3 regions of the Streptomyces sp. NPDC020362 genome follow, and region 2 is predicted to be linked to each of the others. Evidence: riboswitches for the same ligand, from Rfam matches in the RefSeq annotation. Region 2 holds a riboswitch; each other region holds the start of a gene.

Region 1 (4,273 bases), on a different contig from region 2:
CTATGCCGTGCGGCTGACCTTCCATCTGCCCGGTGACGCCCCGGTGACCTGGGCCTTCGGTCGTGAGCTGCTGATCGACGGGGTGGGGCGGCCGTGCGGCGAGGGGGACGTGCACATTGCACCCGCCGACTCCGAGCTGCTGGGCGAGGTGCTGATCCGGCTTCAGGTCGGGGGCGACCAGGCCCTGTTCCGCTCCTCGGCGCCGCCGCTCGTGGCCTTCCTGGACCGTACGGACAAGCTGGTGCCGCTCGGCCAGGAGGGTGCGCTGGCCGACTTCGACGCGCATCTCGACGAGGCCCTGGACAGGATTCTGGCCGAGGAACAGAGCGCAGGCTGAAGAGGCCACGGCAACGGGGCGCCGGGCGCTCCGTATGGCCGCCTGAGACCGTGCAGGAACGCTTCTCCTGTGGGTTCCCGGGGTTGGGTCCGGGTCACCGCTTCCGGCGCCGGCCCCTGCCGCCGCGCGCCGGGGCGAGCTGGGCCCCTGCGGGGGCCGTGCCCGGTCCGGGCCGGTCGGCCGAGACCACCAGGGCGGCGAGCGCGGTGGTGACCGGGACCGAGGCCACCAGGCCGATCGACCCCACCAGCGTGCGCACGATCTCCTCGGCCACCAGTTCGCTGTTGGCCACGGTGCCCACGCTGCTCTGCGCGATCGAGAACAGTAGCAGCAGCGGCAGCGCGGCACCGGCGTAGGCGAGGACCAGGGTGTTGACCACTGACGCGATGTGGTCGCGGCCGATGCGGATGCCCGCCCGGTACAACCCGCGCCAGCCCATCGCCGGGTTGGCCTCGTGAAGCTCCCAGACCGCCGACGTCTGGGTCACTGTCACATCGTCCAGGACGCCCAGCGAACCGATGATGACGCCGGCCAGGAGCAGACCGCTCATGTCGATCGACGGATACAGACCGTGGATCAGACCGGTGTTGTCGTCCGTGTTGCCGGTGAGCGCGGCCCAATCGATGAACTCCGAGCCGAGAATGCCGATCAGCAGCAGGGAGACCAGCGTGCCGAGCACCGCGACCGACGTGCGAGCCGACAGCCCGTGGCACATGTAGAGCGCGATGAGCATGATCGCGCTCGACCCGACGACGGCCACCAGCAGCGGGTTCGAGCCCTGCAGGATTGCGGGCAGGATGAAGAACGTGAGCACCATGAAACTCACGGCCAGGGCGACCAGCGCCATGACACCGCGCATCCGGCCCACCACCACGACGGCGAGCGCGAAGATCCCCGCCAGCAGTGCCATCGGGAACTTCCGGTCCACATCCGTGACGGAGTACTGCAGGTCCTTCGGCGCCGAGGGCTCGTAGGCGACCACGACCTTCTCGCCCTGGTGCAGCTGCCGCGACTGGTCCGGCTGCACGATCTCGGTGAAGGTACGGCCCTTGTCCTTGCCGGTGTCGACCCGGACCATCGCCTTCTTGCAGGTGCCCTTCGCCTCCTGCTGCGCCGAGTTGCCCTCGGCGGTGGAGGGGTCGCCGGCCGAGGAGCCCCCCGAGGCGTTCACCGACTTGCAGCTCACCTCGACCACCTGGGCGACCGTGGCCCGCTGCGTCTGGCGGTCGAAGCCGACGCCGGTGCGCTCGTGCGGCGGCGCTCCCCCGGGCCAGAGCACCGCCAGGCCGACGACGACCGCCGCGGTGAACGGGATCAGGATCGCCGCGATGACCTTGCGCAGATGCTTGGAGACAGGCGTGGCGGGTCCATGGCTGTGGCTGTGCCCGTGCGAGTGGCCATGGCCGTGGCCGCCGCTCGGCCCCGGGGCGTGCGGGTGTCCGTGCCCGTGCGCCGCCCTGGTGTCCTGGCCGTGTCCGTCACCGGTCGCGTGGCCGTCATGGCCGTGTCCGCCGCCCTCTCCTGAGCCGCCCCGGCGCGGCGGCTCAGGAGGCGGGTACGGGTACTGCTCCGTCGTGGTCACCGCCAGATCATCGCAAGAACGACAGGGGCCCCCTGTTCACCGCGCCCGAATTGACGCTAGCGTGGAGGCACCTTTGCACACGCGGGAGCTCGGAGCACCGGGCTGAGAGGGCGCTGACCTCCGTATTCGCGATGTTTCACGTGGAACGAACTTTCACGGGAAACATCGGCAGACGGAAACCGCTGCGTCGACCGCCGAACCTGTTACCGGGTAATGCCGGCGTAGGGAGTAGGTCTCATGACCAACAAGGACGCACGCACGCCTGCCTCCGCCCAGGACGAGAAGTCCCAGGAGGCCGGGAAGTCCATCGGCTGGCACAAGGCGTACGTCGAGGGCACCCGCCCCGACCTGCGCGTGCCGGTCCGCCAGGTGCACCTCACCAACGGGAAGTCGGTCACGCTGTATGACACTTCGGGCCCGTACACCGATCCACTCGTCGACACCGACGTCCGCAGGGGCCTGCAGCCCCTGCGGGAGAACTGGATCATCGCCCGCGGCGACACCGAGGAGTACGCCGGCCGTCCCGTCCGTCCCGAGGACGACGGGATCAAGCACACCTCGCCGCGAGGCGGGCTGCGCAACCTGGACGCGGTCTTCCCGGGACGTCCGCGCCAGCCGCGTCGCGGCCGTGACGGCGAGGCGGTCACGCAGCTCGCCTACGCCCGCCGGGGCGAGATCACGCCGGAGATGGAGTTCGTGGCCCTGCGGGAGAACGTCTCGCCCGAGGTGGTCCGCGAGGAGATCGCGGCGGGCCGCGCGGTCCTGCCGGCCAACGTCAATCACCCGGAGATCGAGCCGATGATCATCGGCAAGCGGTTCCTGGTGAAGGTCAACGCCAACATCGGCAACTCCGCCGTGACGTCCTCCATCGAGGAGGAGGTGGAGAAGATGACCTGGGCGACCCGCTGGGGCGCCGACACGGTGATGGACCTCTCCACCGGCCGCAACATCCACACCACCCGCGAGTGGGTGCTGCGCAACTCCCCCGTCCCCATCGGCACGGTGCCGCTCTACCAGGCGCTGGAGAAGGTCGACGGCAAGGCCGAGGAACTGACCTGGGAGATCTACAAGGACACGGTCCTCGAACAGGCAGAGCAGGGCGTGGACTACATGACCGTCCACGCGGGCGTGCGCCTGCCGTACGTCCCGCTCACCGCCAACCGCAAGACCGGCATCGTCTCGCGCGGCGGCTCGATCATGGCGGCCTGGTGCCTGGCGCACCACAAGGAGTCGTTCCTGTACGAGAACTTCGAGGAACTCTGCGAGATCCTCGCCGCCTACGACGTCACGTACTCGCTGGGCGACGGCCTCAGGCCGGGCTCGATCGCGGACGCCAACGACGCGGCGCAGTTCGCGGAGTTGCGCACCCTCGGGGAACTCAACCAGATCGCCAAGCGTTTCAACGTACAGACGATGATCGAGGGCCCCGGTCACGTCCCGATGCACAAGATCAAGGAGAACATCGACCTTCAGCAGGAGATCTGCGATGAAGCTCCGTTCTATACGCTCGGCCCGCTGACCACGGACGTCGCGCCGGCGTACGACCACATCACCTCCGGCATCGGTGCCGCGATGATCGCCTGGTGGGGCACGGCGATGCTCTGCTACGTCACTCCCAAGGAGCACTTGGGCCTGCCCAACCGTGACGACGTCAAGACCGGCGTCATCACCTACAAGATCGCGGCCCACGCAGCCGACCTCGCCAAGGGGCACCCGGGTGCGCAGGAGTGGGACGACGCGCTGTCCGACGCCCGCTTCGAGTTCCGGTGGGAGGACCAGTTCAACCTCGCGCTGGACCCCGACACGGCACGGGAGTTCCACGACGAGACGCTGCCGGCCGAGCCCGCCAAGACGGCCCACTTCTGCTCCATGTGCGGGCCGAAGTTCTGCAGCATGAAGATCAGCCAAAGCATCACGGAGCGGTTCGGGGGCGCGGCGTCCGAGGGGGCGTCGCAGGACGAGATCGCGGAGGGGATGCTCCAGAAGTCGAAGGAGTTCGCCGAGGCGGGAAACCGGGTGTATCTGCCGATCGCCGACTGATACGCGGCTCGCAAGGCGCTGACCCGGGACGGCGCGACAGCTGTCCCGGGTGGCGTTCTTGTCAGACCGTCGCCGCTCCACAGAGGTCCACAGCTGCGTGTCAGAGCCGGTCTCGCAGGACATCCGGTGCGAACACGGGGGCAGCCGGGCGGAGATCGAGGAGGGCATGGTGCAGAAGCCGAAGGGGCCGCGGCCGTGGGCAGTCGGGCCTCTCTGCCGGTGCCGGCTGAGGCGCGTGCGGTGAAGGCACCGCGGGGTACGGCCGACCGGAGCCAGACGCCGGCCGGCCGTGCGGCCGGTGCCGTTCGGTCTGC
Region 2 (4,273 bases):
TCAGCGCCCGGTAGTAGCCGAGACCGGGCGCGTCGAGGGAGCGCCGTACGAGCACGGCGAGCGGCAGGACCAGGAGCAGGGCGATGGTGACGAGGACCGAGGCGAGCAGCACCCACTGCCCGGCCCCGCGCGGCCGGCGGGCCGTGACCGAGGCGTCCACCAGGCGCAGGGCGGTCTCCCGCCGCCGTACCGTCCAGGCGTGCACGGCGAGGATCGCGCCCACCGCGACGAACTGGACGAGGGTGAGCACGGCGGCCGTGGACAGGTCGAACACCTCGGAGGTCTGCCGGTAGATCTCCACTTCGAGGGTGGAGAAGGTGGGCCCGCCGAGGATCTGCACCACACCGAAGGAGGTGAAGGTGAACAGGAACACCATCAGTGCGGCGGCGGCCACGGCGGGCGCGAGGGCCGGCAGGGTGATCTTCCGCCAGGCCCGCAGGGACGATGCACCGAGCATCCGGGCGGCCTGTTCCTGCCGGGGGTCGAGCTGGGCCCACAGTCCGCCGACCGTGCGCACGACGACGGCGTAGTTGAAGAAGACGTGCGCCAGCAGGATCGCCCACACCGTGGTGTCCAGCCGCACGCCCCACAGCTCGTCCAGCAGTCCGCCACGCCCGACCAGCGCCAGGAAGGCGGTGCCGACGACGACGGTCGGCAGTACGAACGGGACCGTGACGACGGCCCGCAGCACCTGCTTGCCGGGGAAGTCGAGGCGGGCGAAGACATAGGCGGCGGGCAGGGCGAGCAACAGCGTGAAGGCGGTGGAGGCGAGCGCCTGCCAGGTGGTGAACCACAGCACGTGCCGGATGTCCGGCTGGGTGACGACGTCCGTCATCCGCCCGAACTGCCAGACACCGTCCACCTTGAGCCCGCGCGCGACGATCGCGGCGACGGGCCAGGCGAAGAACACGGCGAAGAACGCGACGGGCAGGGCCATGAGCCCGAGCCGCGCCGCGCTCCCGCGCCGCCTCCTGGCCGCCGCCTCGTCCGCTGCGCCGGCCGCCGCCTCGTCCGCTGGCTCGGCCCCTACTTCAGTACGAGCGACGTCCACGACTTGACCCACTGGTCACGGTTGGCGGCGATCTTGGCGGGGGCGAGGGTCTCGGGGTTCTTGGCGGCCGGCCCGTACTTGGTGAAGTCGGCGGGCACCGCGGCGCCCTTCACCACCGGGTACACGAACATGTTCAGCGGCATGTCCTGCTGGAACTCCTTGGAGAGCAGGAAGTCGATGAACGCCTTGCCGCCCTTGGTGTTCTTCGCGTTGCTCAGCAGCCCGGCGAACTCGATCTGCCGGAAGCAAGTGCCGGTCGCGACGCCGGTCGGGGCGGTGCTGGGCCGCTTCTTGGCGTAGATCACCTCGGCGGGCGGGGAGGAGGCGTACGACACCACGAGCGGCCGGTCGCCACCAGCCTTCTTGCCCTCGGACGAACCGGAGAACTCCTGGTAGTAGGCCTGCTCCCAGCCGTCGACGACCTTGACGCCGTTGGCCTCGAGCTTCTTCCAGTAGCCCTGCCAGCCTCCCCCGCTCTCGGTCCCGTACTGCGCGGCGCTGCCGAGCAGGAAGCCGAGACCGGGCGAGGAGGTGGCCGCGTTCTCGGTGACGAGGAGGTTCTTGTACTCGGGCTTGGCGAGGTCGGCGAAGGTCTGCGGCGGGGTCAGCTTGTGCTCGCTGAAGTAGGCCTTGTCGTAGTTGACGCAGATGTCGCCGTAGTCGACGGGCGTGACCCGGTGCTTGTCCCGGTCGAGCTGGTAGGCGGCACCGGCGGTCGCGAGGCCCTTCGCCGTGTACGGCTGGAAGAGACCGTTGTCCAGGGCCCGGGACAGCAGGGTGTTGTCGACGCCGAAGAAGACGTCGCCCTGCGGGTTGTCCTTGGTCAGGATCGCCTTGTTGACGGCCTGGCCGGCGTCGCCGCCCATCAGGACCCGCACCTTGTACCCGGACTGCTTCTCGAAGTCCTTGAGCACGCTCTTGGAGACCTTCCACGAGTCGTGGCTGACGAGCGTCACGGTCTTGGAGTCCGTGGCGCTCTTGGTGTCCGTCGATCCGCACGCGGACAAGGTGAGAAGGCCGAGGCCGACCGCCGCGGCCACGAGGGTCTTGGTGTGCACGTGAATGTCCTCCTGGGGGTTGGCCAGGAAGAACGCGGCCCCGCCCGGTCCTTCGGGAAGGATCCGGGCAGGGCGCAACAGCATGAGTGGAGACCGAACTTCCTACCCAGAATGACCTGGGCGAGGTTCAGAGGGTCTGCGGCCCGATTGCCGCACTCTCAGCGCTGTGGCGCTCCCCTGTCGGAATATGAAGATGTGGTTGACGTGGCCAGATTACCGCTCGGTGGCCGCCAGCTGACCGCACGCCCCGTCGATCTCCTGGCCCCGGGTGTCCCGGACGGTGACCGGCACGCCATGGGCGGCGATCGCCTCCACGAACGCCTTCTCGTCCTCGGGGCGCGAGGCGGTCCACTTCGACCCCGGCGTCGGGTTCAGCGGAATGAGGTTGACGTGCACGGGCTTGCCCCTGAGCAGCCGCCCGAGCCGGTCACCGCGCCAGGCCTGGTCGTTGATGTCCCGGATCAGGGCGTACTCGATGGACAGGCGGCGCCCGGACTTCTCGACGTACTCGAACCCGGCGTCCAGCACCTCGCGCACCTTCCACCGCGTGTTCACGGGGACGAGGGTGTCGCGCAGCTCGTCGTCGGGGGCGTGCAGGGAGATCGCCAGCCGGCACTTGAAGCCCTCGTCGGCGAACCGGTGGATGGCAGGCACCAGTCCGACGGTCGACACGGTGATGCCGCGCTGGGACAGCCCGAGGCCGTCCGGTGCGGGATCGGTGAGCGCGCGGATGGCCCCCACCACGCGCTTGTAGTTGGCGAGCGGCTCGCCCATCCCCATGAAGACGATGTTGGACAGCCGCGCCGGCCCACCGGGGACGTCGCCGTCACGCAGCGCCCGCATCCCGTCCACGATCTGATGGACGATCTCCGCGGTCGACAGATTACGGTCGAGCCCCGCCTGCCCCGTCGCGCAGAACGGGCAGTTCATCCCGCACCCGGCCTGTGAGCTGATGCACATGGTCACCCGGTCCGGGTAGCGCATCAGCACGGACTCGACGAGCGTGCCGTCGAACAGCCGCCACAGCGTCTTGCGCGTCGTGCCCTGGTCGGTCGACAGATGCCGGACGACGGACATCAGCTCCGGGAACAGCGCCTCGCGCAGCCTGTCCCGCGAGCCGGCCGGGATGTCGGTCCACTGCTCGGGGTCGTGCGCGTACCGCGCGAAGTAGTGCTGCGAGAGCTGCTTGGCACGGAACGGCTTCTCGCCGATCTCGGCCACCGCTTCCTTGCGCTCGGCAGGCGTGAGGTCGGCAAGGTGCCGCGGCGGCTTCTTGGCTCCGCGCGGGGCGACGAAAGTGAGTTCTCCGGGCTTAGGCATGGCTGTATCAGTGTCGCAGATCCAATTGGGTGACCTGCGGGAGTCGCTCGCTACGACTGTCGTTAGTAGGCGTCACCGGTCGCTGCTGAGCGGCTTCGGACGGCCCAGAGACGGCCCAGGGGCGATCACTCGTCGGCTGCCAGCCACTCGTCGAGCCGGACTCTGACCTGGCGGTTGTGCGCGTGCCAGAAGACCTCACCGCTGACGAAGGTCCCGAGGGCCGGGAGGTCCATCCCCTGCGGCATGGACGTGATCTCCGCCAGCGCTATGGCGTTCGGCACGCCATCTATATGTATGAAGATCCCGAAGGGCTGGCGACCGATGACCTCGCCGGTGATCCGGCTTCCTACGGGCAGCGTCGCGACGGTTGCCGGCCAGCTTTCCAGCACCGCGTCCGCGGCCGGCGCTTTACGGCCCGTGGGCCACGCATACTCATCCATCGCTAGATTCTGACGCCTCGGTCACCGGGGACTCAGAGGATGCGGGCACACCTCCAGCGGACTGGCCCCGCAGCTCTCCGTCACCCCCGCGACGAGCTGCCGCGGGCCGTCGCCGTCCGTGGGTGTTGCCATCAGCCGTGCCGACATTGGCGTCGGCGCCTCCTGGTGGCGGACCACCTCTTGAGGAGTTCTCTCTGCTGACCGACGAGCCGGACGTTCTGGGCCGAGCCTCGGCGTGTAGCGCGCGCAGGCGCCTCTCGGGATACGGCGGCGTGCACCCATGTTGCCGTCAACAGGTGCCGTCAAGTGCTGCTCGGTCTTACGCGAAAACGTGTAACGACGCCCTCTGCTGATCGGGGACGACGCATTCGCCACCTATCCCCTACGCGGTAGGTGTAGCCCGG
Region 3 (4,273 bases), on a different contig from region 2:
GGTCAGCACGGCCTCCCCGGCGGTGAAACAGCCCGCCGTGTTCGGCAGCACCCGGATGCCCAGCTTCTCCAGCACCGACAGCACCGAGCCGTGCACCTCGGGATTGACCCGCCGCATCGCCACGGTGGTCAGCTCGGTGCCGGAGGCGACCAGCGCCCGCTCCAGGACGTCCAGGCTCGGCGCACCGCCCGTACCCATGATCAGCCGGGAGCCGAAGGGCAGGCCGCCGAGGACGAAGGGATCGTCGGCCATGGTTCAGCCTCCTTGCACTGCGGTGAGGATTTCCACGCGGTCTCCCTCGGAGAGGGAGGTGAGCGGCCACTGCGCGCGCGGGACGACGGTTTCGTTGACGGCGGCCGCGACGCCGGAGGGCGCCACGGTGAGGGTCCTGACGAGGACGTCCAGCGCGATGCCCGGGGCGACCTGCCGGTGCTCCCCGTTGACGGAGATCGTGACGGAGACGGTCATGCGGGCTGCTCCATGGGGGCGGTCCGGTCGGCGGGTGCGGCGCAGAAGCGCCCGGGAGTGAACGGACGGGCCTGCTCGGGCAGCTCCCCGCCGGTCAGCAGCTGAGCCATCACGTCCCCGGTGACCGGCGTGAGCAGCACACCGTTGCGGTAGTGCCCGGTGGCCAGCAGCAGCCCGTCCAGGCCGGACGGGCCGAGCAGCGGCGCGTTGTCGGGGGAGCCCGGGCGCAGTCCCGCCCGGGTCTCGGTCAGGGGCAGCTCGGTGATGCCCGGCACCAGCTCATGGGCGTCGCGCAGCAGCTCGTACACGCCCCCCGCGGTCACCGTGGTGTCCCAGCCCAGCTCCTCGCTGGTCGCGCCGACGACCAGCTCGCCGTTCTCCCGGGGCACCAGGTAGACATGGCTGCCGCGCACCACGGCCCGCACGGTACGGCTCAGGAACGGCGCGTACCGCGGGGGCACGGTCAGCCGCAGCACCTGACCCTTCACCGGCCGCACCGGCGGCAGCACGGCCTCGGGGACGCCCGTCAGGCGCCCGCTCAGGCTCCCGCCCGCGAGCACGACCTGCGCCGCGCCGAGCCCGGTGCCGTCCGCCGTGGTGACGCCGACGGCGCGGTCCCCTGCGATGTCGAGCCGCTCGGCCCACGACCGGTGGAACGCCACCCCGGCCCGCTCGCACGCGGCCACCAGGGCCGATGCCAGCCGCCGCGGATCGATCTGGTGGTCGCCGTCGACCCGGAGCCCGCCGCGTACCCCGGGCGCGAGCATCGGCTCCAGGCGCCGGCACTCCCGCCCGGACAGCCATTCCGACTCCAGCCCCGAGCGCTGCTGCAGATCGTGCAGCTCACGCAGATGGGCGCGGTCGTCGGCGTCCAGGGCCACGGCGAGCGTGCCGCAGCGGCGGTACCCGAGGTCGTGGCCGGTCAGCTCGGTCAGCTCGGCCGCGAAGTCCGGATAGCGGCGGGCCGATTCCAGATTGAGGGCGAGCAGCGTCTCCTCGCCGTAGTGCAGTTCGGTGACCGCGGCCAGCATCCCCGCCGCGACCCGCGCGGCCCCGCCGCCGGGCTCGGGGTCCACCACGGCCGTGGCGAGCCCGCGCTGCGCGGCACGCCAGGCCGTGACCAGGCCGATGATTCCGCCCCCGATGACGAGGACGTCGGACGTACGTGACGACATGGGCGTCCAGCCCCTCCCTTCGCCGGCATGACCCGGATCAGGTTCGTACGGTCGGAGGCCGCCAGCCTCCCTCTCAGCCCGGTGCGTCCGGGCTCCCGCGAGTGCTTGTACGGGGGCCACCCTAGCCCGCAGCGCTCGTCACCCGTAAGGGAGCCCCGGCCCGTGGCCCGCTCGCCGGGGGGACCGGTCCCGGCCCCCGGGGCGGACGGAGCCGCAGGTCGCAGCCCGGCGGCGGTGCGGCCGGCACCGCCAAGAGTGGTGTGCAACAGGTCACTGAGCACGCCCGCTGACTGACTATTTGTCAGTTGTCTATGGTGATCGGGTGAGCGAGCAGACACCACACCAGGGCACGGCACAGGGGCGGCGCGTGGTCGTCGTGGGCGCGGGCATGGCCGGGGTGCAGACCGCGGTGGCCCTGCGGGAACAGGGCCACACGGGCACCGTGACCCTGATCGGCGCCGAGCCCCACCAGCCCTACGACCGGCCGCCGCTGTCCAAGGCCGTGCTGCTCGGCACGTCCGAGGGCTCGGCCTTCGACGTCGACTTCGACTCGCTCGGCATCGAACTGCGCCTCGGCTGCGAGGTGCTGGGCGTGCGTCCCGGCGACCACGAGCTGGACACCGGGGCAGGGCCCGTGCGCTACGACGTCCTGGTCCTCGCCACCGGCGCCGAACCGATTCGGCTGCCGGGCACCGAGGGCGTGCCCGGTGTGCACCTGCTGCGCACCCTGGACGACGCCGAACGGCTTAGGCCTGTGCTCGCCCGGCAGCACGACATCGTGGTCGTCGGCGCCGGCTGGATCGGCGCCGAGTTCGCCACGGCGGCCCGGGAGGCGGGCTGTGCGGTGACGGTCGTCGAGGCCGCCGGCCGCCCGCTGGCCGGCGCGCTGCCCGCCGAGGTCGCCGCCTCCATGACCGCCTGGTACGCCGACAGCGGCGCCGAGCTGCGCACCCACGCGCGCGTGGAGCGCATCGAGCCCGGCACCGTGGTGCTCGCCGACGGCACCCGGCTGCCCGCGGGCGCCGTCGTGGTCGGCATCGGCGCGCGCCCGGCCACCGCCTGGCTGGCCGGCTCCGGCATCGAGCTGGGCGCCCACGGCGAGGTCGCGGCCGACGCCCACCTGCGCACCTCGGCCGAGGACGTGTACGCCGTCGGCGACTGCGCCTCCTTCCCCTCCGCCCGGTACGGCGCCCGGCTGCTGGTCCACCACTGGGACAACGCCCTGCAGGGGCCGCGCACGGTCGCCGCGAACATCCTGGGCGGGACCCCGACGGTCTACGACCCGGTGCCGTACTTCTGGTCCGAGCAGTTCGGCCGGTTCGTCCAGTACGCAGGGCACCATCCCGCGGCCGACCGCCTGGTGTGGCGCGGCGACCCGGCCGGCCCGGCCTGGACCGTCTGCTGGCTGCGCGAGGACCGGCTGGTGGCCCTGCTGGCCGTCGGCAGGCCGCGCGACCTGGCCCAGGGGCGGCGCCTGATCGAGGCGGGCCGCCGCATGGACGCGGACACCCTGGCCGACCCGGCCCGCCCCTTGAAGGACGCCACGGCCGACTGACGAGCGCCCCAGGGGGCAGCGCCCTGAAGGGGCGCGGGGAATTGCGTGACCAGCCACAACGGTGCCGCAGCCGCTCGGCGGCCCCGTTCCGGCCCCGATTCCGGCTCTTCCTCGCCGCGCCCGGCACCACCCGCGCAGCGCCACGTGGACCGGCCTGACTTCCGACTGTCAGTGGCGGATGGCAGGCTAGGTTCCGTGACCGAGATTGACGCAAAGATCGATGCTCTCGTCCCCGCCTGGCTCACCCTCCCCGACATCGCCGAACAGCTCGGCGTCGAGGTGACGCGTGTGCGGCAGCTGGTCAAGGAGGGCCAGCTCGTCGCCGTACGCCGAGGCGAGAACAGGGCGCTGCACGTCCCCGCCGCCTTCATCGACGGGGACAAGGTCGTCAAGGGCCTGTCCGGGACCCTGACGCTCCTGAGGGACGACGGCTTCACGGTTGAAGAGATGATCGAGTGGCTCTTCACCCCCGACCCGACCCTGCCCGGCACCCCCGCGCAGGCACTGAGCGAGAATCGCGGCACGGAGGTGAAGCGCCGCGCCCAGGCGCTCGCCGTCTGAGCCGACCCGCACCACGGGTGGCGTACCGGCCACGGTCCGTACGCCACCCCTCGCACGCCCATGGACACCGACCACGGGGGGATCCACCCATGTCCGACACCGCCCGCAGCAGGTTCGCCGGCGCCCGCCTGTACCTCTGCACGGACGCCCGCACCCGGCAGGGCGATCTCCCCGAGTTCCTGGACGCGGTCCTGGCCGGCGGTGTCGACATCGTCCAGCTGCGCGACAAGGGCATGGAGGCCGCCGAGGAGCTGGAGCACCTGAAGGTCTTCGCCGACGCCTGCGCCCGGCACGGCAAGCTGCTCGCGGTCAACGACCGGGCCGACGTCGCCCACGCCGCCGGCGCCGGCGTCCTCCACCTGGGCCAGGGCGACCTCCCGGTCCCCGCGGCCCGGGCGATCCTCGGCGACGACGTCCTGATCGGCCGGTCCACGCACGCCGAGTCCGAGGCGGCCGCGGCCGCCGTCCAGGAGGGCGTGGACTACTTCTGCACCGGCCCCTGCTGGCCCACCCC

What was found. A riboswitch is a leader RNA that binds a small molecule or an ion and turns the genes downstream of it on or off. The one in region 2 is predicted to bind thiamine pyrophosphate.
Region 1: it holds a riboswitch for thiamine pyrophosphate, as region 2 does, so the genes downstream of both, thiC (phosphomethylpyrimidine synthase ThiC) here and AB0H32_RS03450 (thiamine ABC transporter substrate-binding protein) in region 2, are expected to answer to the same signal.
Region 3: it holds a riboswitch for thiamine pyrophosphate, as region 2 does, so the genes downstream of both, thiO (glycine oxidase ThiO) here and AB0H32_RS03450 (thiamine ABC transporter substrate-binding protein) in region 2, are expected to answer to the same signal.

Annotation. Positions count from the first base shown of each region.
Region 1 covers NZ_JBFAET010000010.1:88,111-92,383, reverse strand. The annotation lists gene AB0H32_RS07215 (SsgA family sporulation/cell division regulator) at 1-337, shown strand, start outside; gene AB0H32_RS07210 (YibE/F family protein) at 432-1,919, opposite strand; TPP riboswitch at 1,991-2,164, shown strand; gene thiC (phosphomethylpyrimidine synthase ThiC) at 2,157-3,959, shown strand.
Region 2 covers NZ_JBFAET010000004.1:138,174-142,446, reverse strand. The annotation lists gene AB0H32_RS03455 (iron ABC transporter permease) at 1-937, opposite strand, end outside; gene AB0H32_RS03450 (thiamine ABC transporter substrate-binding protein) at 1,027-2,109, opposite strand; TPP riboswitch at 2,191-2,298, opposite strand; gene rlmN (23S rRNA (adenine(2503)-C(2))-methyltransferase RlmN) at 2,323-3,429, opposite strand; gene AB0H32_RS03440 (hypothetical protein) at 3,555-3,869, opposite strand.
Region 3 covers NZ_JBFAET010000158.1:10,923-15,195, reverse strand. The annotation lists gene AB0H32_RS36055 (thiazole synthase) at 1-252, opposite strand, end outside; gene thiS (sulfur carrier protein ThiS) at 256-468, opposite strand; gene thiO (glycine oxidase ThiO) at 465-1,643, opposite strand; TPP riboswitch at 1,641-1,752, opposite strand; gene AB0H32_RS36040 (FAD-dependent oxidoreductase) at 1,966-3,198, shown strand; gene AB0H32_RS36035 (Rv2175c family DNA-binding protein) at 3,394-3,759, shown strand; gene thiE (thiamine phosphate synthase) at 3,849-4,273, shown strand, end outside.